2 regions of the Paenibacillus sp. FSL R5-0887 genome follow, and region 1 is predicted to be linked to the other one. Evidence: riboswitches for the same ligand, from Rfam matches in the RefSeq annotation. Region 1 holds a riboswitch; the other holds the start of a gene.

The links. Region 1 has a riboswitch for glycine ahead of MKY14_RS27485 (amino acid permease). Riboswitches for the same ligand answer to the same signal wherever they lie in the genome.
Region 2: it holds a riboswitch for glycine, as region 1 does, so the genes downstream of both, gcvT (glycine cleavage system aminomethyltransferase GcvT) here and MKY14_RS27485 (amino acid permease) in region 1, are expected to answer to the same signal.

Annotation. Positions count from the first base shown of each region.
Region 1 covers NZ_JBBOCE010000002.1:2,170,008-2,182,285, forward strand. Annotated here, with positions in the region: gene MKY14_RS27460 (AraC family transcriptional regulator) at 1-1,071, shown strand, start outside; gene MKY14_RS27465 (AraC family transcriptional regulator) at 1,158-3,509, opposite strand; gene MKY14_RS27470 (DUF3502 domain-containing protein) at 3,588-5,123, opposite strand; gene MKY14_RS27475 (carbohydrate ABC transporter permease) at 5,196-6,080, opposite strand; gene MKY14_RS27480 (ABC transporter permease subunit) at 6,093-7,031, opposite strand; glycine riboswitch at 7,383-7,465, shown strand; gene MKY14_RS27485 (amino acid permease) at 7,612-9,024, shown strand; gene MKY14_RS27490 (metallophosphoesterase) at 9,190-10,341, opposite strand; gene MKY14_RS27495 (HAMP domain-containing sensor histidine kinase) at 10,524-11,741, shown strand; gene MKY14_RS27500 (DUF5643 domain-containing protein) at 11,848-12,278, opposite strand, start outside.
Region 2 covers NZ_JBBOCE010000002.1:2,635,681-2,647,958, forward strand. Annotated here, with positions in the region: gene gcvPA (aminomethyl-transferring glycine dehydrogenase subunit GcvPA) at 1-1,270, opposite strand, end outside; gene gcvT (glycine cleavage system aminomethyltransferase GcvT) at 1,377-2,489, opposite strand; glycine riboswitch at 2,676-2,774, opposite strand; gene gcvH (glycine cleavage system protein GcvH) at 3,001-3,393, shown strand; gene MKY14_RS29440 (flagellar motor protein MotB) at 3,822-4,652, opposite strand; gene MKY14_RS29445 (flagellar motor protein) at 4,649-5,431, opposite strand; gene uvrB (excinuclease ABC subunit UvrB) at 5,611-7,602, shown strand; gene uvrA (excinuclease ABC subunit UvrA) at 8,063-10,936, shown strand; gene MKY14_RS29460 (DUF2759 family protein) at 11,684-11,893, shown strand; gene MKY14_RS29465 (S1C family serine protease) at 12,022-12,278, shown strand, end outside.

The DNA.
Region 1 (12,278 bases):
TCCAGAAAGAACAAACTAGAAGATAGTCCTGCCACAAGCATAGAATCCTCCATTGTTGCCCTTGAATCATTTGACTATACTGATTATATTGATAACGATTATCAGTATCATTTTGATCAAGAGGGAGATTCATTCATGTTTAAACATTCAAGGCCTACGCTGGCATCGGTATTGCTGTTAAGTTTCATTTTGGTACTGAGCGCATGTGGTACAAACGGTGCTACGGAGAATGCTGCCTCACAGCAGCCGAAGACCAAAATCGTTAAAACGGTTAACGGTGAGGTGGAGATCCCCCTTCATCCCAAAAGAATTGTTGCAGGTGAATATCTCGGCAGCTTAATTGCGCTTGGCATTACACCTATCGGAACCTCCGAACATCATATTAAAAATCCATATTTTCAGGAGTATTTGAAAGACGTTGAGAATATAGGGGACGGAAATGGAAATGTTGAGAAAATTCTGTCGCTTAATCCCGATTTGATTATTATGGATGATTTCTATCCTGAGCTAAATGAGCAGATGTCAAAAATCGCACCTACGGTCGTTATTCCATACGCTTCCTTAAAAACGGTACATGAGGAAGTGGGTTATTTCGGTGAGCTGCTTAGTGAAGAAGATAAGGCCAAAACCTGGCTTGCAGACTATGACAGCCGTATGGCCAATGCCAAGGAGAGCGTATTGAAGGTTGTGCCTGCAGATAGCACATTTTCCATTATTGAATGGTCTGAAAACAGCTTGATGGCCGTCGGAACAGACTTCGGCAAAGGTGGACAATCAATCTATAATGGATTGGGATTTAAGCCTCCTGCGGATATCGCCGCCGAAATGGCCGATCCGGGCTGGGCTTCATTCTCTGCTGAGGTCTTACCAAAGTATGCCGGTGACTATATTATTCTTACCTCCGACTCGAAAAAGCTGGATGAACTTAAAGCCGACCCGATCTGGGGCGCACTGCCAGCAGTCAAAAATGATCACGTATTTCTTTGGACAAGCGATCGCTCCGGCTACTGGGACCCAATAGCTATTCTGAGTCAGACAGAAGAGTTGGCGGCTTGGCTGACAAGCCACTAATACAACGTGTATTCCAAACCTAAAAGGCCCCCTTCGGGTGCCTTTTTAGGTTTTTTTGGAGATGGTTCGCCGCCATGTTCTATGTGTCATTCTCCAGCTGATTCTGCAGTAACATCAAGATAATTGATCCTGTATTGCGACGGTGACAGCCCATATTTCTTCTTAAAGGCAGCAGCAAAATAAGAACTACTATTAAAGCCAACTTCGCTGGCAATGTCGTTAATATTGAAATCTTTCTTTTCCACCAGTAGAGCTGCGGCTCTTTGCAGTCTTAATTGATTTATATAATCTGGAAAGGTCTTCTGCGTATAGCTGTTGAACAGTTTGCTAAAGTACGATGAGCTCATATTGTATTTTTCAGCAAGGGCATCAATGGATAGCGTATTATCGTTAATATGCTCATGGATATACTCGATCGCCTTCATAATGTTGTTTTGCACCGTTAATGAACGGGAAGTTTTTAACTCTAAACAAGCACTGTCGAGCATTGTTTTTAGCAGGGTACTAAGCTCATCAATATTATTGCAGCTTTGCAGCTTCACATAGACATCCAGATAGATGCTACGGTATTCCTTATTTTCTACTATGGAGTTATGCGCTAGCATAGCAGCATCAGCAAGCAAATTGGCTAAATAACTTAAACCTGCTTCATACTCAATATTCTTCACAAGCTCAAGTAAAGCTTCTATATTTTCAAGAGGGATTGTTTGCAATTGGTTGCTTTTAATTAGCTCCAAAATCTTCTGTGTCAACTCATTCGCTTGCCCTTTGGATAGACTACTTGGTGTAAAGGTGTCAAAGATAAAGTACGACTGCTTGTAGCAAAACAATTTATTTCTTATCAAATGTTGGACTTGTTCATAGGAATCCGGTAATTGCTGCAAGTTATATGCTATTTGTGAAATGCCTATAGTGATATGAACTTTATAGTTCTCGGCAAGCTTATGAATCATTTGTTCAGCGTATTGCGCCATAACTTGCAGATCGTTTAGTAAAATACCCGACCGTCCTTCGCTGACAATTAGAATGAACTGATTGCTGCTTATCGGATAGGCTTTATAATCTATTTCCCGGCTCCATATTTGTTGCCCGACATTTTGCAAAAGAAGTAAGAGATTATAATCGAGATCTAGAGCAGAAGGTGCAGTAACTTCTACACTGATAACGCGATAATGTCCTTGATCTCCTAGCTTTTCTTGCAGGCTTTTCAGTTCTCGCGGCAGTTGCGGGTCTGCATTTTGTTGACTATAGTTACGCTTTTGAAGAAAATCTATAAATTCATTGCTGCTGTGCCGTGATTCCAAGGCACTCATTTTAGAAAGCGCTTTCGAGATTGTCAGTGATGCTGTTTGTATCTCATCATAATGATTTCCATGTTCTTGCTCCTCTTCATCATCCTGCTCCGAGTTTCTGAAGGCTGTGTAAATATTGAGCAGCATATGATTAACTGGTTTGTAAACTTTATTAGTGAACACATAACTTAATAATAGCGCAATGAAAATAATGAAGATGGAGAAGATAATAATCGCATTTCTAGCCTTAAGTAATTGTTCAATACTGCTTTGATAGTCCATGACGGAAACGATACTGTATCCTTCATGCCCATTATTTACATAGGAAATTACTATATCTTCATCTTTACCCTTATTTTTCGATGAATAGCTGTTATAGCCATCTGTGGCATGCGCTATTTCATTTAGTGTAGTTGGTGCTATGGGATAATTATTGTTTTGTTCAGTTATAATTTGGCTTGTTTGATTATCTACGATTAATATACTGTCAGACTGATCTTCATAGCTGGAAAGAATGCTCTTACGTAATGTTTCCGTATTGGAGACTATGATAATACCACTTTGACTAGTGCCGTATAAGGCTGTGCGCGAGGTTTGAAAAAATACGAGTCGCTGGCTGCCATCTGCTAATGTAATCGGAATAGGATAACGATCCGTCTTAGATTGCAGTACTTGCTTTAAAATATTTTGTTTTTCATTTCGATTAAGATAGTAGTCATCCAGTTCATAAATGATGTCATCCTGATTAAAAAAGAAAATGGAGTTGACGGATTCGTTCGCATTCAAAATCGGGTGTAAGTTATTGCTTATCTCTATCGCGTCCAATACGCTGGTGTTTTCATAGTCATAAATGTAAGAAATAGATTTGGGCATTTTATTAATAAGCTCTGTCAGGCGACGGTATTGATCTAGTTTGCTGTTGTATACGGTACTGATATTTTCCAGCTTATTTCGCAACATGTCATTAATTTGATTTTTCATATAAACATTAAAATATTGGAAGGCCGCAACATTGATAATAATTACAGTAATAATAGAAATGGATAAAAAGTTCATATAGACTTTGGACTTAAAGCTTTTGCGCCATCTATTGGCATATTTACTTACAAATTGTTTGCCTGGATTCAACAGCTTCAATAGCTTCATTCCCTCCTTATATGAAATTATGAAGGAATAGCCTAATTGTGAGTTGATGAATCAGGCTATTCCGATAGTCATATAAGCTTAATTAGTTGCTTTTTTGCTGGAAATGAACTCACTAAATTGTTTTTGATATTCAGCAATAAATTTTTCTAAACCGGCATCACGCAGCTTTTTCAAGGCAGTGTCAATATTGGAGTCATAGTCTTTAAAACCTTGTGATATGGGTTGTATATATTCTTGTTCTACGGCTTGCATTTGAGCGTATTCCGTTTTTACGGGCTCCATGTTGAAGGAGAAGCCAATATCTTTTTGTAGTATCGAGCCTTCGTTCCAATTTTGATACGTACTGATTTGTTCTTCAGTAATATAATCTCTAAATCTTGTAAAATGAATGTTATCAGGCAACCAAGTGTCGAACAATGTATCTTGATTAATAAACTCAATCTGTCCATCAGCAGTTAGGTTATAATCTTTGCCTTCAACGCCATACAGAATAAAGTCTGTCCATTCTTGACTGCTTTGCAGTAAGTTAATTAACTTCACGTAACCCTCGAGGTCAGCACCCTTTACATTAGCCCCAACTGCAAACGCTGTAGAATATGTGCCGCGTGACATTAGTGGTTTTTTCGCAGGATCACCTAAATAGTAGTTTTTGAACACCGCATTAGGGTTAGCTTTGCGTATGGCATCCATATACTCAAATACGCGATAGCTTGCACCCATGCCGAATAATGCTTTGCCTGCAAAAAACGATGAATCTGCTTGTGCAGGATTTGACAAGGCGTAGCTTGGGATAAGACCTTCTTTATTCCATCTGCGGGCGATATCCGCCATTTGTTTGTATTCGTCCGATTCATAAAAGCTGTAGACAGTCGGATCTTCCGGCTTGTTGCCATCGGTCATAATAAAGCTATACGGCTGATAAATATTAATGTTTGAATTAATCGAGCCATTGAAGATATTCAAGCTCCAGCCGCGTCCTGAGCCAATCATATCAGGATATTTTTGCTTTGCCAATTTGTAAAATTGCTCAACATCCTCAACGGTTTTCAAATCGGTCATACCGACTTCTTGCAGCAGATCCTCTCGTGCAATAATCACATAATTTTCTCCAGCATTTGGTTTATTGCCGAAAGGTAATGCATATTGCTTTCCGTTGACCTTCCAGATGTCAAACGCTTCATCGCCGCCCGTATTCTTTTTTAAATCGCCAGCATATTTTTCAGCAGCTTCAGTCAAATCAGCATAATAGCCCTTGGCAACGGATTTTGCCATAAATGCAGTATCGGTATATGTGGCGAATTTTTCGCCGGATGATAGCATTAGCTCGGTTTTACCAGTTGCATACTCGGTCCACGGTAAATATTGAATACTTACATCGACGTTAATCGCTTGCAGAACCTTGTCATGAAACTCATTTTTCGCAAAATCAGCCATACGTTTTGACTGCTCCCCGTAAAGCACTAACGTTGCTTTGGTCGGCTGATCGCCACTGCCATTATTGCTATTGTTGCTACCAGCTTCGTCCCCTTGCGACTTGCCGCCGCATCCGCTTAAAAGTCCCGCCAGCAGTAAAGATGCAAGCAGTAAGGTGAACCCTTTTCTCGATTTGCCCATAAGAACACTCTCCCAAATTTATATTTAGCCTACTAAAATTCAAATAGGCCTAACTACTATTGTTTTTTCTTATTATCCTTTTACAGCGCCAACAGTAACGCCCTTAACAAAGTACTTTTGTACAAAGGGATACAGCAAGATAATCGGACCAATCGCAATACAGGTAATTGCCATCTTAATCGTTTGCGAGGGCAGAATAACATGGCCTGCCATGGTGCCACTTGGATTGGCTGCAAGGTATTGAATATTGGCCATCATTTTGTACAAGATGTATTGCATCGTATATAGCTCGGGATTATTATTGAGCATTAATGGTAAATAGAAGTCATTCCAATATTGCAGTGCATAAAATAATGAGATCGTAACAAGCCCCGGTTTGGCTAACGGCAGCATCATTTGCATAAAAATCCGCCCATGACCAGCGCCGTCAATTTGTGCACTTTCCAGCAATTCATGTGGGATGGACTTGAAGAAATTACGTAGCAGATACATATTGAATACATTTATTGAATAAGGCAAAATCAATGCTGCCAACGAATCCTTCAGGCCGAAAAATTGTGTGGTCACTAAATACCACGGCAACATACCGCTGTTAAACAGCAGAGTAAAGTAAGCGAAGAACGCCAGTTTATTACGGTGCTTAAAATCTTTTACGGAAATGACGTAGGCAAAGCATGCTGTTATCGACACCGATAGTAGTGTGCCAAATATTGTCGTAAACAATGTTATCTTGTAGGCTTTTAAGATCATAAAATCAAGATTGGAAAATACATAACGGTAAGTATCCAATGAGAAATGACGTGGAATAATCGAAAAACCTTGCATAGTGATCGCCATTTCATCAGACAGTGAACCGGAAATCGCTAAAACAATCGGGAACAAGCAGAATAGTGCAAATATTGCTGAGCAGACATAAAAGGCTATATTAGTTAACTTATCAGCATTTGATCGTTTCAAATAGACACCCCCTTAAAATAATGTGGAATCTTTGTCGTACCAGCTTGTAATCTTGTTAGCGATAATAACAAGGAAGAAGCCAAAAACAGATTGATATAACGAAATCGCCGACGCAAACGCCATCTCACCATTTCTTACGCCGCTGCGATAAACAAATACATCGATCAGATCCGTGAAGGGTAACAAAATCGGGTTCATATTCGTCAAGCCGATAATCATATTTAGGTTACCGCGCAGCATATTGCCGACCGATAATAGAAACAAAATAATGATGGTCGGTTTAAGCATAGGAATTGTAATTTTAAAAATTTGCTGAAGTTTACTGGCGCCATCTACCTCGGCGGCTTCATACATGGAGGAATCAAAGCCAGTCAACACACCAAAATAAATAATGGAGTTATAACCTGTACTTTGCCAAATCACCACAATGACCAGAATCGGAATCCAAATCCACGGCGTAGCATAAAAATCATAAGTTGAACCGGTGATGCTTTTAATAATCTGATTTAGAAAGCCTGTTTCATTATTCAAAATTGCATTTAGAATGGAGCCAATAACCATCCAAGACATAAAAAACGGAAAAAACATAATGCTTTGATTAACTTTGACGAATCGGCGACTAGAAATTTCATTGAGCATAATAGCAATCGCTACCGCGAAGATGGTGCCAAATACAAAAAATAAAATATTGAACATTATCGTATTAAATGTCGCCCGCATTGCAGTATCAAAATTGTTAAAGAAAAATTGAAAGTTTTTAAAGATGGGATCTGCCCATGGGCTGTTAAAAATACCTCCGTCAAAGCGATATTCCTTAAACACTAAAATCGACCCTGCCATTGGCAAGTAGGAAAAGGCCAACAGCGCTAATATGCCGGGCAGTGCCATCATATAAAGAAGCCCGTCTTTTTTGAGTGCGCTCATAAACCTATTGCTTGTTTTTTGTCTCAAATAAATTCCCCCTCACTTAGTTGCCATGCATAACAAGCTGCCTGTACTCCTCTAATAAAACGCTTTCAAAAGCTAAATGAAATACGTACTCCAAATAGTAATCTTTTGGGTCTTAAAGTAAATCGCAATTAGAGGAGAAGCTTTTAAAAACGAGCATTTTACCCTCGTTTAGGCTATTAATTTCTCGCATTTTTATTAAAAATCCGTATTATGTGTTTAAATCCAGCGGTAATTAATGTTATTGACAAAATATTTGACAATGATTAGTATTGAAAAATATTAAAAATGAAGTTAGCGGCATAACAATTAAATAATTCGCAAGCTATGATTGCTATGGATCACACTATAGCAGGAGCAGCTTCTGGAGAGACTGTGGGGGATTCCCCCGGCGCCGAAGGGTTCACAATCTCAGGCAAAAGGACAGAAGAGTACTAGATAATTCATTTGTTATTCTGATCATCGTCAGAATAAAGGATGTATTTTATTTATTATTCTTAGACCTAAGAGATTGGAGCGTATCCAATCTCTTTTTTGTTATCATTTTTACTTGTACATTTTTTCACATAAGGGGGAGTTTGAAATGGCAGCACAAGAATTAAAGAGAGATTTAGAGAATCGGCATGTTCAGCTCATTGCGATTGGTGGAACCATCGGTACCGGATTATTTTTAGGATCAGGTAAAGCTATACAGCTGGCAGGACCATCCATCATTTTTGCTTATTTAATCGTGGGTATCGCTATTTTTTTTGTGATGAGGGCATTAGGAGAACTTCTGTTGTCTAAAGCAGGTTATCAATCTTTTACAGACATTGCCGAAGACTATCTTGGACCGCGGGCGGCGTTTGTAACTGGATGGACCTATTGGTTTTGTTGGATCATGACGGCTATGGCCGATATTATAGCTGTTGGGGTCTATGTACAATATTGGTTTGATATCCCGCAATGGATACCCGCAGTCATTTGTTTAATTATTTTATTAGGACTCAATTTATTAACGGTAAAAAGCTTTGGCGAATTGGAATTTTGGTTTGCTTTAATTAAGGTAATCACTATTCTCGCATTGATTGCTATCGGGGTAGTCTTACTGGTGATTGGATTCAAAACAACTACCGGAACCGTTGCGCTCAGTAATATTTGGGCACATGGGGGAGTATTTCCAAACGGCATTTCAGGGTTCCTACTTTCATTTCAAATGGTTGTGTTTGCTTTTGTGGGTGTGGAATTGGTTGGCGTATCGGCAGCAGAGACCTCCAATCCAGAAAAAACTATCCCATCGGCGATTAATAAAATACCTTTACGAATTCTATTTTTCTACGTGGGTGCTATTATTGCCTTATTATGCATCAACGCGTGGACAGAACTAAACCCGGCAGAAAGTCCTTTTGTTAAAACATTTAGTTTAGTGGGGATTCCGATTGCCGCGGGGGTTATTAACTTCGTTGTATTAACTTCAGCTGCGTCCGCTTGTAATAGCGGGATGTTCTCAACAAGCCGGATTCTATACAATCTAAGCAGAAATGACCAGGCTCCAGCCAACTTTGCAAAGCTTAATAAAAATCATGTACCAAGTAATGCTTTATTCATATCCACGCTTGTCTTATCTGTAGGCGCTTTGTTGAGTAAGCTGATTCCGGAGACGGCTTTTGGCATCGTGACAACAATTAGTGCCATTTGTTTCATCTGGGTTTGGGGCGTCGTTCTAATTTGCCATTTGCGATATAAAAAGACGAAGCCGGAATTGCAGGCCAAATCAAAATTCAAAGCACCGTTTACACCCTTTGTGAATTATGTTGTTCTAGCTTTGTTTGCAATCATACTCATAATTATGCTATTTGCTGATGAAACTCGTCCGGCCTTATTGTTGACGCCTTTATGGTTTATATTATTATTCGTTTTGTATTCGATAAATAGAAGAAAGAGGGAAAGAATAACGCCTGATCCAAGAGCACGTCTCGAAGGTATTCGGACTAACACGGAGATCCGGCATGATTAGTCGATGAGGGTGCTTGCTGATATTACAGTTGGATAGGCAGACATAGAAATCCACCACCGCATACGGTGGTGGATTTTCTCATTAATGTGGTCGATGCTCTTTTTCGAACTTATGTATGCTATCGGGATATTCTTCCATGTTTTTTAATCAGTCTAAAATTATCCTCTATTTAAAATCAACTTTGATTTGTGCTATCTCACTATTCGTGCCAATTCGTAATGGCGGTCCCCAAGTCCCTGCACCAGATGTAACGATGACGTGAGGGCTGTTAGAATTCTTCTGATAGTGGCCATAATCTACTGTAAACATAGCATTGGTGATCAGATTTGCAGGGAATACTTGTCCTTGATGCGTATGTCCGCTAAGTATCAAATCAACGTCATCTGCGTATTCAATCCTATTGGTTGGTTGATGATCCATTACGATAACGGGCATATTTGTATCAATGTCACTCATCACTTCTGAAGTAATTGCTCGAGGGTTCCCTTGATTACCAATCGGTGATGAATCCCTTCTGCCAACAACAACGAATTGATTATCAATAACGACATGCTCATCATTTAGAAGTTTGATATTACTCTTATCTATAAAGTTCACGATCTCATCGTATGAGCGTCCTGCATCATGGTTACCTAAACAAGCATAAACTCCATAGGTTGACTGAATAGTACTTAATAACTCTATTCCTTTGGAAGGGTTAGAGAGCGCATAGTAGTTACCATTAAATATATCTCCTGTCATCAACACTATATCCGGCTGTAGTCCATTAATACGATCAACAACGTCTTCAATAAACTTTACATCATTTACGTAGCCTAAATGTAAGTCGCTGATCAGGACGATATTTAACTGATCTAATGAAGTGTTTTTATGTATTTGGAGCGGATAGGTGACTTCTTTTAAATGATTTGCATTATAAATCCCATAGGACACCAATCCTATGACTAGAATTAATACTATGGACCTTGTATGAAAAATAACACGTGCTGGTATAGGAGAAGGGAGGACCTTGATCCATTTACTAATTAGTAAGATTACATCTGAAAGGATCAAAAGCAAGAACAAATAGAAGTAGATACCCATCCAATAGTCCCCGAATTGACCAATAAAATTAACAATATTTGAATCGGTCGTCATAGCTGAAGAAGACAATAGTAAATTAATAATGATTGATAACGCACATAAGCTGTAGATGACTCCATATATGATCCCGTTTATATGTGAAAATATATGTTGTAACCATTTAAAAATCTTTCTCGCAATGTAATAGTTAGTTGCCGCGTACATAGCGAATATAAATAAAAATGCAAATACCATAGGGAACACCATCCTAATGCTTTAGATATCAGAACTAAAGTGAATACAATGATTATAGCAATAATTACTAGTTTCAGAAATTAAATGGGGTATTGAGTTTACTGGTTTTTTCAGTTATTGTTTATTACTATTTCAGCTGATATAATTCTTATTTCGACAATCAATTTAAAAGTGGTGAATTCATGAGAGAGTTCTACAGTCGGGTGAATCGAAAAACCTATTACATATTAATGTTAATGATCATCGTTCTTATGATGTCTGGATTAATACTATCTACTCTAGAGTTAGATGGAATTGATTTTGGTTATATCATTCATTTTTTATGTGTGACGTTTCTAACGGTTTGTTTATGGATTTACCCTAAGCATGAGACACATACTTTTAGAAAGATTATCATTCTATTTGGATTTGCGTATTTTTATACGCTATTCTTTTTATATCCTCAAACTTGGACTACCTATATCCTCATTTGTCTTATTCCTGCACTCTCTATTCTATTTTTTGATTTAAAATTGTTCTATTTTTCCTTCATTATAAATGGAATACTGATGGTAATTACATTTGGCTATATCCTCTTGATTGATAGAGGGGATCTATATACATATTTACATTATGATATTCTAGGGAATTTCATTAATATAATAGCGGTTCAAGTGTTATTATTTTTCATTTTTCAAATATCATTTAAACGGATGAAAAAACAGCAGCTTTATTATGAACAATTACAGCAATCTGAGCGCTTAAAGATGGTTGGACAATTGACAGCTGCCGTTGCGCATGAAATTAGAAATCCAGTGACAGTGGTTAGAGGTTTTTTACAGTTTTTTGATGAGGATCCTTCATTTGATGATCCTATGAAAAGAAAATTTAAATTAATGATTGATGAATTGAACACAGTAGAACAGATTATCTCGCAATTTCTAACCCTTTCAAAGCCAAATGGAGAACAAAAACTAGAAAAAGTAGATGTGAAGGATGTTATTGAGAGTGTCACAGGATTGCTCCATTCCTACGCAATGTTATCTGATAATCAAATTGTTACCTATGTAGAAGAAGACTGCAAGATCTCTATTAATAAAATTGAATTTAAGCAGCTGCTTATTAATATAATAAAAAATGCTTTAGAGGCTTCGGATGTTGGTAAATCTGTCTCTATTATGGCGAATAGGAACAATAATTTTATTGAGATAACAATCATCGATGAAGGAAGCGGGATGTCGGAAGCTGAGGTTAAGTCGCTAGGGACTCCTTTTTATTCATTAAAAAGTAATGGAACAGGTCTAGGATTAATGATTTGCTTTAATATCGTAGAAAAGTACGGCGGCGAAATTTATTATAGTAGTTCTGTAGGTAAGGGGACAACAGCTACTATCCGCTTTTTAGCTATAAATGACCAGTAAAACGGAACATTCTTTCCGTTGAAAGAAGGGGATTACCTCAAGCCTTCGGCCGGAGAGGTAATCCCCTTTTCCTAGATAAATATGTTTATGTTTGCTGCGCTAACGATTATTTTAGAGGGATTTTGATCTCCAATTGCTTGTTGTAATTTTTAACTACATTGCCTTTGGCATCTACTTTATAAGCCCCGGTGTTGCCTTTTTCAAATACGGCTTGATACGGTCTGATAATCAGATATTCTGCCGCTGAGCTAGGTGCTTCGAACAATAAATCTTCAGAAACCGTATTTTGAGTTGCTGCAACAGAATCCCTTGCAATAAATTCTAATTCATTTCCCAGATTATCATAAATGTCATATCCTAAAGCCTGTGCTTGGGTGGCAACCCCTTTAACCGCTAAAGCGATACGCACAGAAGTCTCTCCCGCAGCAACACGGGTGGTTTTGATTTCAAATTGGTTGTCTTTCTTTATAGCAGGCAGCTGAATGTTATGCACTAATCCTGCTTGCTTGAGAGAAAATTTAAGTACATACGGTTCAT
Region 2 (12,278 bases), 470 kb from region 1:
CAGCAAGTTCAGGATAATCACGACCCAGATCATAACCGCCGAGATAACCGTCCTTCAGCAGCTTAGAATTAATAGCGGTCACGCTGCTGCCTTCAGGAAGCTTCACAACAAATTCGTTAAAGAATGGGGAGGAGAAGGCAAGTTCAGCACCTGTTAGTCCGCTAAGTTTATTAGCAGCGTAATGGCTTTTGCGAATATTTAGTTCGCCTACTTCACGCATGCCTTCTTTGCCCATAACGGACAAGTAGACGGATGCGCAGAGAGCCAGCAGTGCCTGATTGGAGCAGATATTCGATGTCGCTTTTTCACGACGAATATGCTGTTCACGCGCTTGAAGTGTAAGAACGAAGCCACGTTTACCATTACGGTCTACCGTTTGGCCAACGATCCGGCCTGGCATGCGGCGCATCAGGTGATCAGCTACGGCAAAGAATCCGCAAGTTGGACCCCCGAGAGAAGCTGGAATACCGAGTGGCTGAGCATCACCGACTACGATGTCGGCTCCAAGTTTGCCCGGAGTTTCAAGTACACCAAGAGCTATTGGGTTGGCGCTGACTACAAGAAGACCTTTAACCGCGTGAATCAGCGGCTCAACCGAGCGAAGATCCTCAATGCTGCCGAAGAAGTTAGGCGATTGCATCAGTACTGCGGCAGTATCACCATCGATAGCTTCAGCAAGCTTAGCTTGATCGGTAACACCGTCTTTATAGTCAATCTCCACCACCTCCAGACCCCAAGCATTAGCCGAAGTACGTAGCACTTGGCGAGCCTCAGGATGAACGGTACGGGAGACGATTAATTTTTTGCGTTTGGTAGCACCAGCCGCGAGAACCGCTGCTTCGGATAAAGCTGTAGCACCATCATACATACTGGCATTGGCAACTTTCATACCGGTTAGTTCGCAAATGTAGGATTGGAATTCGAAGATCGCTTGCAGCTCACCTTGGCTGATCTCCGGTTGGTAAGGAGTGTAGGCAGTGTAGAATTCAGAACGGGAAATGACATGGTTGATGACCACAGGGATGTGATGATCGTATAATCCGGCACCGAGGAAGCTGGCGTGAGAATCAAAGTCGGCATTTTGGTCAGCCAAACCTTTCATGTGGCGCAGCAGGGCGTATTCATCGAGTGGTTCAGACATCGGCATAGTGCCTTGGTAACGTACCGCTTCAGGAATATCGGAGAACAGCTCATCTATAGACTGAATCCCGACGGCCTCCATCATCTCTACGCGGTCCTGTTCTGTCATGGGCAGATAACGGTGCTTCATTAAGGTTTCACTCCTTGGCTTTTTTAAAATATAAGAAAGTACAATTTTCACGCTATACTTTATTCTTCTATTTCTCGCTTAAAAGCTCACCGTCCTTATATGGACGCTAAAGGCGTTTATACTTGTAAAAAGGGGCCTTAATCACTACAGCCTTAAGCTGCTTGCCGCGTATCTCTACGTAAACCTCTGTGCCTATTTCACTGTAAGCAGCATCAAGCAATGCCAACCCCAGGTTACGTTTCAGCGTAGGAGACTGTGTTCCGGTTGTGACCTCACCAATCTTAACGCCATCTGCCCAGACAGGATAATGGGAGCGTGGAATGCCTCGATCAATCATTTCTAGGCCGACAAGGCGACGGGGAATGCCAGCTTCTTTTTGCTGTATTAGTGCATCGCGTCCGATAAAGTCTATTTTGTCCAGCTTCACGAAGAACTGTACTCCTGCTTCAAGCGGGGTGATATCAGCAGATAGCTCCTGACCGTACAGTGGTAATTTCGCCTCAAAACGCAGGGTATCCCGGGCACCCAGTCCAGCAGGTGTTAATCCGTGGGGCGCGCCTGCTGCAAGCAGTCCATTCCATAACGTTTCTGCACCTTCCAGCGGAGAGCAGATCTCGAAGCCATCTTCACCGGTATAACCCGTACGGGAGATAAGTACCTCTACACCGCAAACGGTAGCGCGTTCGATGAAATGGAAAGACTTGAGTGCTGAAATAGGGGCATCAGTAACTTCCGCGAGAATGGTCTCTGCCAGAGGACCCTGCAAGGCGAGCAAAAGCGTCTCGTCAGAGACATTAGTGAGCGTGACTTCGCCGAATTCAGAGGTCAAATGCTCTTGCAGCCATTGGAAGTCCTTGTCGATGTTGGAGGCATTAACGACGAGCATATAATGCCCTTCGCTTAGGCGATACACGAGTAGGTCGTCGACAACTCCGCCATTTGGATAACAGAGCAGCGTATATTGCGCCGCACCATCTGTGAGGCGGCTGACATCATTGGTTGTCATTTTTTGCAAAAAGTCTTCTGCGCCGCTCCCAATCACCATGAATTCACCCATATGCGAGACATCGAACAGCCCAGCCTGCTGGCGAACGGCTTCGTGCTCTTTCACGATACCTGTAAACTGTACTGGCAGCTCCCAGCCACCGAAGTCAATGCACCTGGACTCCGCATAAGCGGAATAGAGATCATAAAAAGGTGTTCTTCTCAAAGCATCCATGTCGTCACTCCCCTTGATCTGATTACATACGAAAAAAGGACAGGCAGAAGCAATCATGCATAAATGCACAAATCGCTTTCTGCTCTGTCCTTTGTACCTGAGAGTTACCCTGCCGTAACTAGCTTGCAGGTTTCCCCGTTGGTGATCTGACGCATCTAGCCTTGCGTCTGATGCTCTCCAGAGATACGTCCGACAAAGGTCCTTTTGCCTGAGAGATTCACCCCTGTTAGGGCTTACTCCTTCGGCGCCGTCTTCAAGTGAGACAGTCTCTCCCTATGCCATCATCCGCAATTATATTTCTTCGAGAAACGGTTATTGTCTATAAAAAGACGACAATGTCATTTCTACTTGTATGTCTCCATTAAACGGGTATAGTCGGGCGCTGTCAACAAGAAAACGTCGAAAAAATGACAAATTTAAATTTCCTGTTAGTAATATTGACATTGTGAGCCGGGATAACTTAGGCTATAACTAAATTTAGAACTCCAAATTGGAAATGAGGCGGCTTGAAATGAGTGAAGTATTAGACAACCTTCTTTACAGCGAAGAGCATGAATGGGCACAGCAAGTAGAAGGACGAGTAGTACGTGTTGGGATTACGGACCATGCTCAGCATTTATTAGGCGACATCGTATTTGTTGAGTTTCCTGAGGTAGGATCGACCATTTCGGCCGGTGACAGCGTAGGCAGTATCGAATCCGTTAAGACGGTATCGGAGTTGTATTCGCCCGTCTCTGGGACGGTTACCAAGGTGAATGATGGATTAGAAGCTAGTCCGGAGCTTATCAATGATCAGCCGTATGGCGGGGGTTGGATTTTTGAGATTGAAGTTGATGGAGAGTATGCTGATGCTGTAAAAGGTCTGTTAGATGCAGCTGGTTATAGCGCGTTAGTTGCTGAATAATTGGAAATCGGGGACGGAAAATAGTCTGATCAAGTGTGATATTTTTAGCAGCAAGTTTCTGTGATTCGGGGACTTGCTGTTTGTGTTTCTTATGTAGATTGTGCGAGTATTCGTAAACCCAATCGAGTGGTTTGAGGGTCTAGTGGAGTATGGAATTAGGGAAAACCTCCCTCATTTTAGACGATTATAGCGTGAGAGTTAGGGTTTTAGGGAATTCCTCCCTAATCATCTCGGTAAAACCACTATTTCAGACTAAAAAGAGTAATAATCAGGGAGAAATTCCCTCATTCCGCGATTGGATACGATAATAGGTGAATAATCAGGGAGGTTTTCCCTAATTAAATTGGATGAAGCCCCTTGTAAGCTCAATGTGGTAATTGCAAAGGCCCCTGCCGCCGAACTTAGCTCTGAGCGCAAGCAACTATATTTTATTCCACCTCTTGAAGCTGTCGAAGTACAATGATCTCTACGCGTCGATTTTTCTGTTTGCCTGCTAGCGTAGTATTATCTGCTGTTGGTCGGGTATCGGCATAACCTGCATATTGAAAAGTGTCCGGGTTCAGTCCTTCATTATCTAAGAAAAAGCGCAGCACAGAAAGCGCACGAGCACCCGATAGCTCCCAATTGTCGTTATAACGTGAAGCTGATGACACTGGTGTATTATCCGTATGTCCTTCAATGCTGATCGTTGCTCCGATATCTTTGAATAAGCCAGACAACTGCTGAAGAGCAGGAAGGGCTGGTGACTTCACATCTGCTTTACCCACATCAAAAAGAAAACGGTCGCTGAGCGTGATTTCTATGCCCTGCGGTTTGTCGGCTACAAATATTTGTTCACCGAGATTATTCTCCTCCACATAGTGGGTGATCACACCCATTAACTCAGCAAGCTTCGCCTCTTGTTCTCGAAAAGCCAACTCCCGTGCTGAAGGTGTTTCATTCTCCGTTTGTTCATCAGAACCGTCATTTGGTTTTGTAGTTGCGTTCGCATTCCCATCTGTACTCTCTGGTTTGTTGTCAGGGGTCTTTCCAGCATCTAAAATACCATCCCCGCCTTCAAGAACAGTGCTGTTCGACTTGAAAGTCTGGGATAAAGAGCCGGTCACGATATTATATTTGTCAGTGTCCAGGCTGCTCATCGCATACAATATAACGAAAAATATAAGTAAAAGTGTAATTAGATCAGCGTAAGTAATCATCCAACGATCACGGCTTTCTCGATTCTCTTCCCGCCGTTTGCGCCGGTCTCTTTGTCTCATATAAAACCTCTTGCTTCTGCACGGTCATCTGTGGTGGTGTCTGAAATGAAGGAGTTCAGTTTTTTACGCACCAGCAGCGGATGATCCCCGTTCTGTAGAGAAAGAATGCCTACTAGAAGCATCTCCATGCTATGCAGCTCACTTTGGCTGCGGGATTTGATTTTGGAAGCAATGGGTAAAAATATTAGATTAGCGATGGCTACTCCGTACAGTGTTGCAGTGAACGCTACTGCGATAGAGGTACCTAGATTTGATGGGTCCGTAAGGTTGCCCAGTACCCTAATGAGTCCCATAACTGTACCGATGATCCCCATCGTTGGAGCATATCCGCCAGCGGCTTCAAAAATCTTGGCGTAGCTTTCATGCTTCAATTCTTTCGCATCCATTTCCAATTCCAAAATCTGTCTTACCTGCTCAGGGTCAGTGCCATCGACGATAAGCAACAGTCCTTCGCGTGTAAAAGGATCAGGATGCAGTTCCGCTTGTTTTTCGAGCATTAAAACGCCGCCGCGGCGGGCCACTGTGGCCATTGCGATAAGCTCTTCTGCTTTCTCTTCATCACGTTCAGGATTGCGGCCAAAAGCCATGCGCAGAGCGGCGGGAATGGAGCGTAGCTTAGCTGCCGGGAAGCTGATCATTACGGCAGCAATCGTACCTCCAAATACAATCAAAGCTGCATTAAGCTGCAGCAGTCCGGAAAGGCTTCCGCCTTCCCAGAGGTAGCCGCCGATTAGCGCAGCCAGTCCGGCCACTAGGCCGATTATTGCGGTAATATCCATGCTTCAAGCTCCTAACATTTCTGTGTATTATGGTTTGCATCGATCTAAGCAACACTGTATAATGAACGGGAACACATATTCTTATCTTCCATATTTTTTACTATCGTATGGAGAGAGAAGATTCAGACAACAATTATAATATATTAATCTAGTTTAGACGATAGAGGGGAGACGGGCAAATGAGTGATATTGTCGTCAGTACGAAGACTTTTGAATTGGAGTCCGAGTATACACCCCAGGGCGATCAGCCTCATGCCATAGATGAATTACTACAAGGCATCCGGCAGGGTAAGAAGCACCAGACGCTGCTGGGAGCGACAGGTACAGGGAAGACCTTTACTGTCGCGCAAGTTATTTCCAAATTAAATCGCCCCACGCTGGTTATTGCGCATAACAAGACACTGGCTGCCCAGCTGGCAAGTGAGTTTAAGGAGTTTTTCCCGAATAATTCGGTAGACTATTTCGTCAGCTACTACGACTATTACCAACCAGAGGCGTATATTCCCTCCTCCGATACTTATATTGAGAAAGATTCCAGTATTAACGAAGAGATTGATAAACTTCGCCACTCCGCGACAAGCTCCTTGTTCGAACGGCGTGACGTTATTATTGTAGCGAGTGTGTCTTGTATTTACGGTCTCGGTTCACCAATGGAATACGGAAGCTTGCTGTTGTCCTTGCGGGTTGGGATGGAGAAACCGCGCAATGAGATTCTGAGCAGACTGGTGGATATTCAATACCAGCGCAATGATATCAATTTTGTACGCGGAACATTCCGTGTACGTGGTGATGTGGTTGAGATCTTCCCAGCCTCTCAGGGTGAACATGCGATTCGTGTTGAATTGTTTGGGGATGAGATTGAGCGGATCACTGAAATAGATGTTTTAACGGGCGAATTGATCGGTGAACGCGATCATGTCGCCATTTTTCCGGCTTCTCACTTTGTTACCAAGGAAGAAACGATGCGTGTAGCAATAGTCAATATTGAACGGGAGCTAGAAGAGCGGCTGACCGTGCTTCGTGACGCAGGCAAGCTTCTGGAAGCGCAACGTTTGGAACAACGGACACGTTACGACATTGAAATGATGAAGGAAGTGGGTTTCTGTTCGGGGATCGAGAACTATTCCGGGCCACTAACCTTCAGGGAACCGGGAGCAACTCCATATACGTTAATGGATTATTTTCCTGATGATATGTTAATCGTCGTAGATGAATCCCATGTTACCCTTCCGCAAATTCGGGCGATGTATAACGGTGACCGGGCGCGTAAAACAGTGTTGGTAGAGCATGGTTTCCGTCTGCCTTCTGCACTGGATAACCGTCCGCTTCAGTTCGAAGAGTTCGAAGATAAAGTAAACCAGATCATTTACGTTTCCGCGACACCTGGACCTTATGAAATGGAACACTGCGAAACTATGGTGCAGCAGATTATCCGTCCGACTGGTCTATTGGATCCAATCATCGAGGTCCGTCCTACAGAAGGTCAGATTGATGATCTGATTAGCGAAATCCGTGACCGGGTTGAACGCGATGAACGTGTACTCGTTACCACTTTGACGAAGAAGATGTCGGAGGATCTGACAGACTACTTTAAGGAAATCGGGATTAAGGTTCGTTATATGCACTCTGACATCAAGACGCTGGAACGGATGGCGATCTTGCGGGATCTTCGTCTCGGTACGTTCCATGTACTGGTAGGGATTAACCTCCTGAGAGAGGGTCTCGACTTACCGGAGGTATCTTTAGTTGCAATTCTCGATGCCGACAAAGAAGGGTTCCTTCGTTCCGAACGTTCACTAATTCAGACGATTGGCCGTGCGGCTCGTAACTCTGAGGGTCGTGTAATCATGTATGGTGATCGGATCACTGATTCGATGGAGAAGGCGATGAGCGAAACATCGCGCCGTCGCGCCATTCAGATTGCCCATAATGAGAAACATGGCATCACCCCAACCACTATTAATAAAAAAGTGCGTGACATCATCGAGGCAACGAAGGTTGCTGAGTCTAAAGCTGATTATCTCACAGGTGTTGGTGGCAAGATGAATAAGAAAGAAAAACAAAGTCTGATCCAGCGTCTGGAAGCTGAAATGAAGGACGCTGCCAAGAACCTGCAATTCGAACGCGCGGCAGAGCTACGCGACGCATTGCTGGAGCTTCGGGCTGAGTAACAAACCATTAATGCATCACCGATATTTAAAATAGGTATTGAACGGTGCTGTCCTAGACCGTTCTTTTTGAATCAATAGAGGGTCGCGTATCCCGCGATGTTTATGACACTTATGCGTATCCGCAGGGACAGCACCATGCAATGAACTTGGCATTTATGCGTATCCCGCAGGGACAGCACCATGCAACGTCTATGACAGTTGCTTGTACCTGCTTTTAGGTAGTGCGAGAATGTCCAAGCGGTCCCGCAGGGATAAGCGCTCCGAGCGTCGTAGTCACTAAGTTACCTCCCACCATACTCCTTCTCCAGAAAATGCGGGTGTCCAGAGGGTGCAACCCTTGGGGCCCTCCCTTGGAAGGGAGGGTTTGGGAGGGATCGAAAGGCTTTGAAAGGGCTTTGAAAGGGCTTTGAGAATATTTTGAAATAAAGTTGAAATAGTTTTTTTAAAAGGAGAGGTTCCGTTGGCGAACGAAAATATTGTAATTAAAGGCGCGAGGGCGCACAATCTCAAAAACATCGATGTGACGATTCCACGTGACCGTTTCGTCGTGCTGACGGGACTTAGCGGCTCAGGTAAATCATCGCTTGCATTTGATACGATTTATGCTGAAGGACAACGGCGTTATGTTGAATCTTTGTCGGCTTATGCACGTCAGTTTTTGGGACAAATGGAGAAACCAGATGTGGATTCGATTGATGGTTTGTCCCCGGCGATATCTATAGATCAGAAGACAACAAGCCGGAACCCACGCTCCACGGTAGGTACAGTTACGGAGATTTATGACTATTTGCGGCTGCTCTTTGCACGTATTGGTCATCCCCATTGCCCAGAGCATGGCATTGAGATTACCTCCCAGACCGTTGAACAGATGGTAGACCGGATTATGCAGTATCCAGAGAAAACTCGGTTACAGATCCTGGCGCCAATCATTTCAGGACGTAAAGGTGAGCATAAAGGACTTTTCACAGATATCTCTAAGCAAGGCTTCGTACGTGTGCGTGTGGACGGGGAGCTAAGAGATCTGTCAGAGGATATTGAACTAGAAAAGAATAAAAAACATACAATAGAAGTTGTGGTAGACCGGATCGTTGTTAAAGACGATGTGGAGACCCGGCTGACGGATTCACTGGAGACGGCGCTTAAGCTTTCGGGCGGTAAAATCCTTGTTGATATCATCGGCCAGGAAGAGCTGCTTTTCAGCTCTAACTTTGCTTGTCCAATTTGTGGTTTTAGTATTGAAGAGTTGGCACCACGGATGTTCTCTTTCAACAGTCCGTTTGGAGCTTGTACAGAGTGCGATGGACTTGGCATGAAGATGGTGGTCGATCCAGACCTGCTTATTCCTGATGCTGAGAAATCCATTGAAGAAGGTGCTTTTTTAGCTTGGACTGGAAGTACTTCTAATTACTATCCGCAATTTCTGAAGTCGGTTTGTGAACACTTTAAAATTCCTCAGAACGTTCCGGTAAGCAGTCTGACACCTGATCATATGAATAAATTACTGAACGGTACAGGCAGTGAGAAGGTCCGCTTCCGTTATGAAAATGATTTCGGTCAAAAGAAAGATGCGATGGTTGCTTTTGAAGGGATTATACCTAACCTCGAGCGGCGTTACCGTGAAACTGCTTCGGATGGTATTCGTGAATTTATCGAAGGATTTATGAGTGCTAAGCCATGTCATGTATGTAAAGGTAAACGTCTGAAAAAAGAAATATTAGCTGTGACTATCAATGATCATAATATTTCTGATGTTACGGACCTTTCAATAGGAGACTGTCAGCATTGGTTTGAAGAGATAAAATTGAGCGAAAAAGAAACAGCCATCGCCAATCTCATTTTAAAAGAGATCTGCAATCGGCTTGGATTCCTTGTGAATGTAGGCTTGGATTATTTGACGCTTAGCCGTGCAGCGGGTTCGCTTTCCGGTGGTGAGGCGCAGCGTATTCGGTTGGCTACTCAGATCGGTTCAAGTCTCATGGGTGTATTGTACATTCTGGATGAGCCAAGTATTGGTTTGCATCAACGAGATAATGATCGCCTGATCTCTACGCTTGCGCATATGCGTGATTTAGGCAATACGCTGATTGTTGTAGAGCATGACGAAGACACGATGATGGCAGCGGATTACATTATTGATATTGGTCCGGGCGCAGGTATTCATGGTGGACAAGTTATGGCTCAAGGGACGCCAGAAGAGATTATGAAAGATCCGAATTCATTAACGGGTGAATATTTAAGCGGACGTAAATTTATTCCGGTTACCGCTAAACGCCGTCCTACCGATGATCGCTGGGTAGAAATACGTGGTGCTAAAGAGAATAACCTGAAAAATGTGAATGTGAAGATTCCATTAGGTGTATTTACAGCGGTGACAGGTGTATCGGGTTCTGGTAAATCCTCGCTTATCAACGAGATTCTTTACAAGAGTCTGGCACGGCAGTTGAATAAGGCTGTGAAGGTGCGTCCTGGTCAGCATAAAGAAATTCGTGGACTAGAAAATCTCGATAAGGTTATTGAAATCGATCAGTCGCCAATCGGGCGGACGCCGCGTTCCAACCCAGCAACCTATACAGGTGTATTCGATGACATCCGTGACCTGTTCTCCAAGACAAATGAGGCTAAGGTACGTGGTTTCCAAAAGGGACGCTTCAGCTTTAACGTAAAAGGCGGACGTTGTGAAGCTTGCCGTGGAGACGGGATCATTAAGATTGAGATGCACTTCTTGCCGGATGTGTATGTCCCTTGCGAAGTATGTAAGGGCAAACGGTATAACCGGGAAACACTAGAAGTGAAATATAAAGGCAAAAACATTTCAGATGTGTTAGAGATGACGGTAGAGGACGCAACAGAGTTTTTTGTAAATATCCCGCGTATCCATCGTAAAATGCAAACATTGATGGATGTAGGACTTGGGTATATTAAGATTGGTCAACCGGGAACCACTTTATCCGGTGGTGAAGCACAGCGGGTAAAATTGGCTTCTGAGCTCTACCGTCGCAGCACGGGTAAAACACTTTATATTTTGGATGAGCCTACAACAGGCCTGCATGTAGATGACATTGGTCGTCTGCTTGAGGTATTGCATCGTTTGGTGGATTCCGGAGAATCGGTTCTTGTTATTGAACATAATCTGGATGTAATCAAGACAGCGGATTATATCATCGATATGGGACCGGAAGGTGGTAGCGGCGGTGGTACCGTCCTGGCAACAGGGACACCGGAGAAGATCATTACAGTCACAGAGTCTTACACAGGTAAGTATCTGAAGCCGGTTCTGATTCGTGATACAGAGCGGACCGAAGCGCTTATGCTTGAGACGGCGGAAACCCTCTAAATAAACAGTAAGTAATATAACCTATGTATAATAAGGCCTCGGTATCTTGCCGGGGCTTTTATTGTAGGATTATCCGGTAATTATACGAAAGACGGCTCATAGATATATGATGTGATCTTTCTAGCAAAAGTTATACGGATTCTATAGAAAAAATGGATTTAATAATAGGTAAGGTAGGCATATGTAGGACATGTTCGTAGTAAGATTCAATGAGGAGTATTCTGTTGATAGAGTTAACGGGTAAGTGATTAACATTAGGGTCAAAAGTTCCTTGAAAACCGAATAATTAATCCTTCATATCACTCTATCAAATAACTGTTTATTAGATTAGGGAAAACCTCCCTGATAATCACAAAATGAGCTGATAATCGGTCAATATTAGGGAGAATTTGCCTAATTCATTAAAGCCTAAATTTCGAGCCCAGAGTTCTAAGTTCTAAGTTCTGAATTCCAATTCCAATTCACTGCTCAATTTATCTCATCTCTAAAGCAGTTAACGGACTTTCTATTGTAACCTTCACGACGAAAGAGTTGATTGGACTCACAGCACTTTCACTAAGCCGCCCCAATTGTCAGTGATTAATCTCATCGTTATTACGGATTTTGCAGGTATAAAATATATTTTTTACGACAAATACATAATTTTTCTACAAAACCTATTGCATCGCCCAAATGGTAGCGATAACATAGAAGGTGATATGGGGATTACTGGATCTTGCTTGACAACATTTTTGAGGAGGTAAGGTTATGCTGCTTGCAGAAGTTGCCGCGCAAGGACCGTCTAAATTTCATACCTTTGATGTGTTTATGATTTTATTTACCATCTTGATTTTGGTCGGGGTTGTTCGACTATTGAAAGCTCCCCAGAAGAACAAATTTGCCATTGGTTTTGGAGCCGTTAGTTTGCTGGTTTTTGTGATCTCTGACTATGCCATGGTGATGCATTGGTTAAGTTAATGAAAGAACTAAATTGAACAGCTTTGCACCAAAAGACTCCTTTAACGCCATGGGCGCATTGAAGGCGTCTTTTTTCAAATAATATAATGTAAAATTTATCCATGAGCAAAGAGAGGGTCTGGTGAGGAATGAGGAGTGTTGGGGAGAAGCTGGTGAAGAAAGGATTAGGTCTATTACTGTGCGGCGTAGTGCTGTCGGGAGTATGGAGTCAGTCGGTGTTTGCTTTTGATAGTACTAGTAAGGTGGTTAGTAAAGCAGCGGCAGAAGATCCGATACCTGGAATTATTAAAAGTATCACTCCTTCTGTTGTGGGCATTATCGGCAAAGACGAGAGTGGCGGGAATAGTGGCCCGGATGATCGGTACAATCTGACGCATGGCTCCGG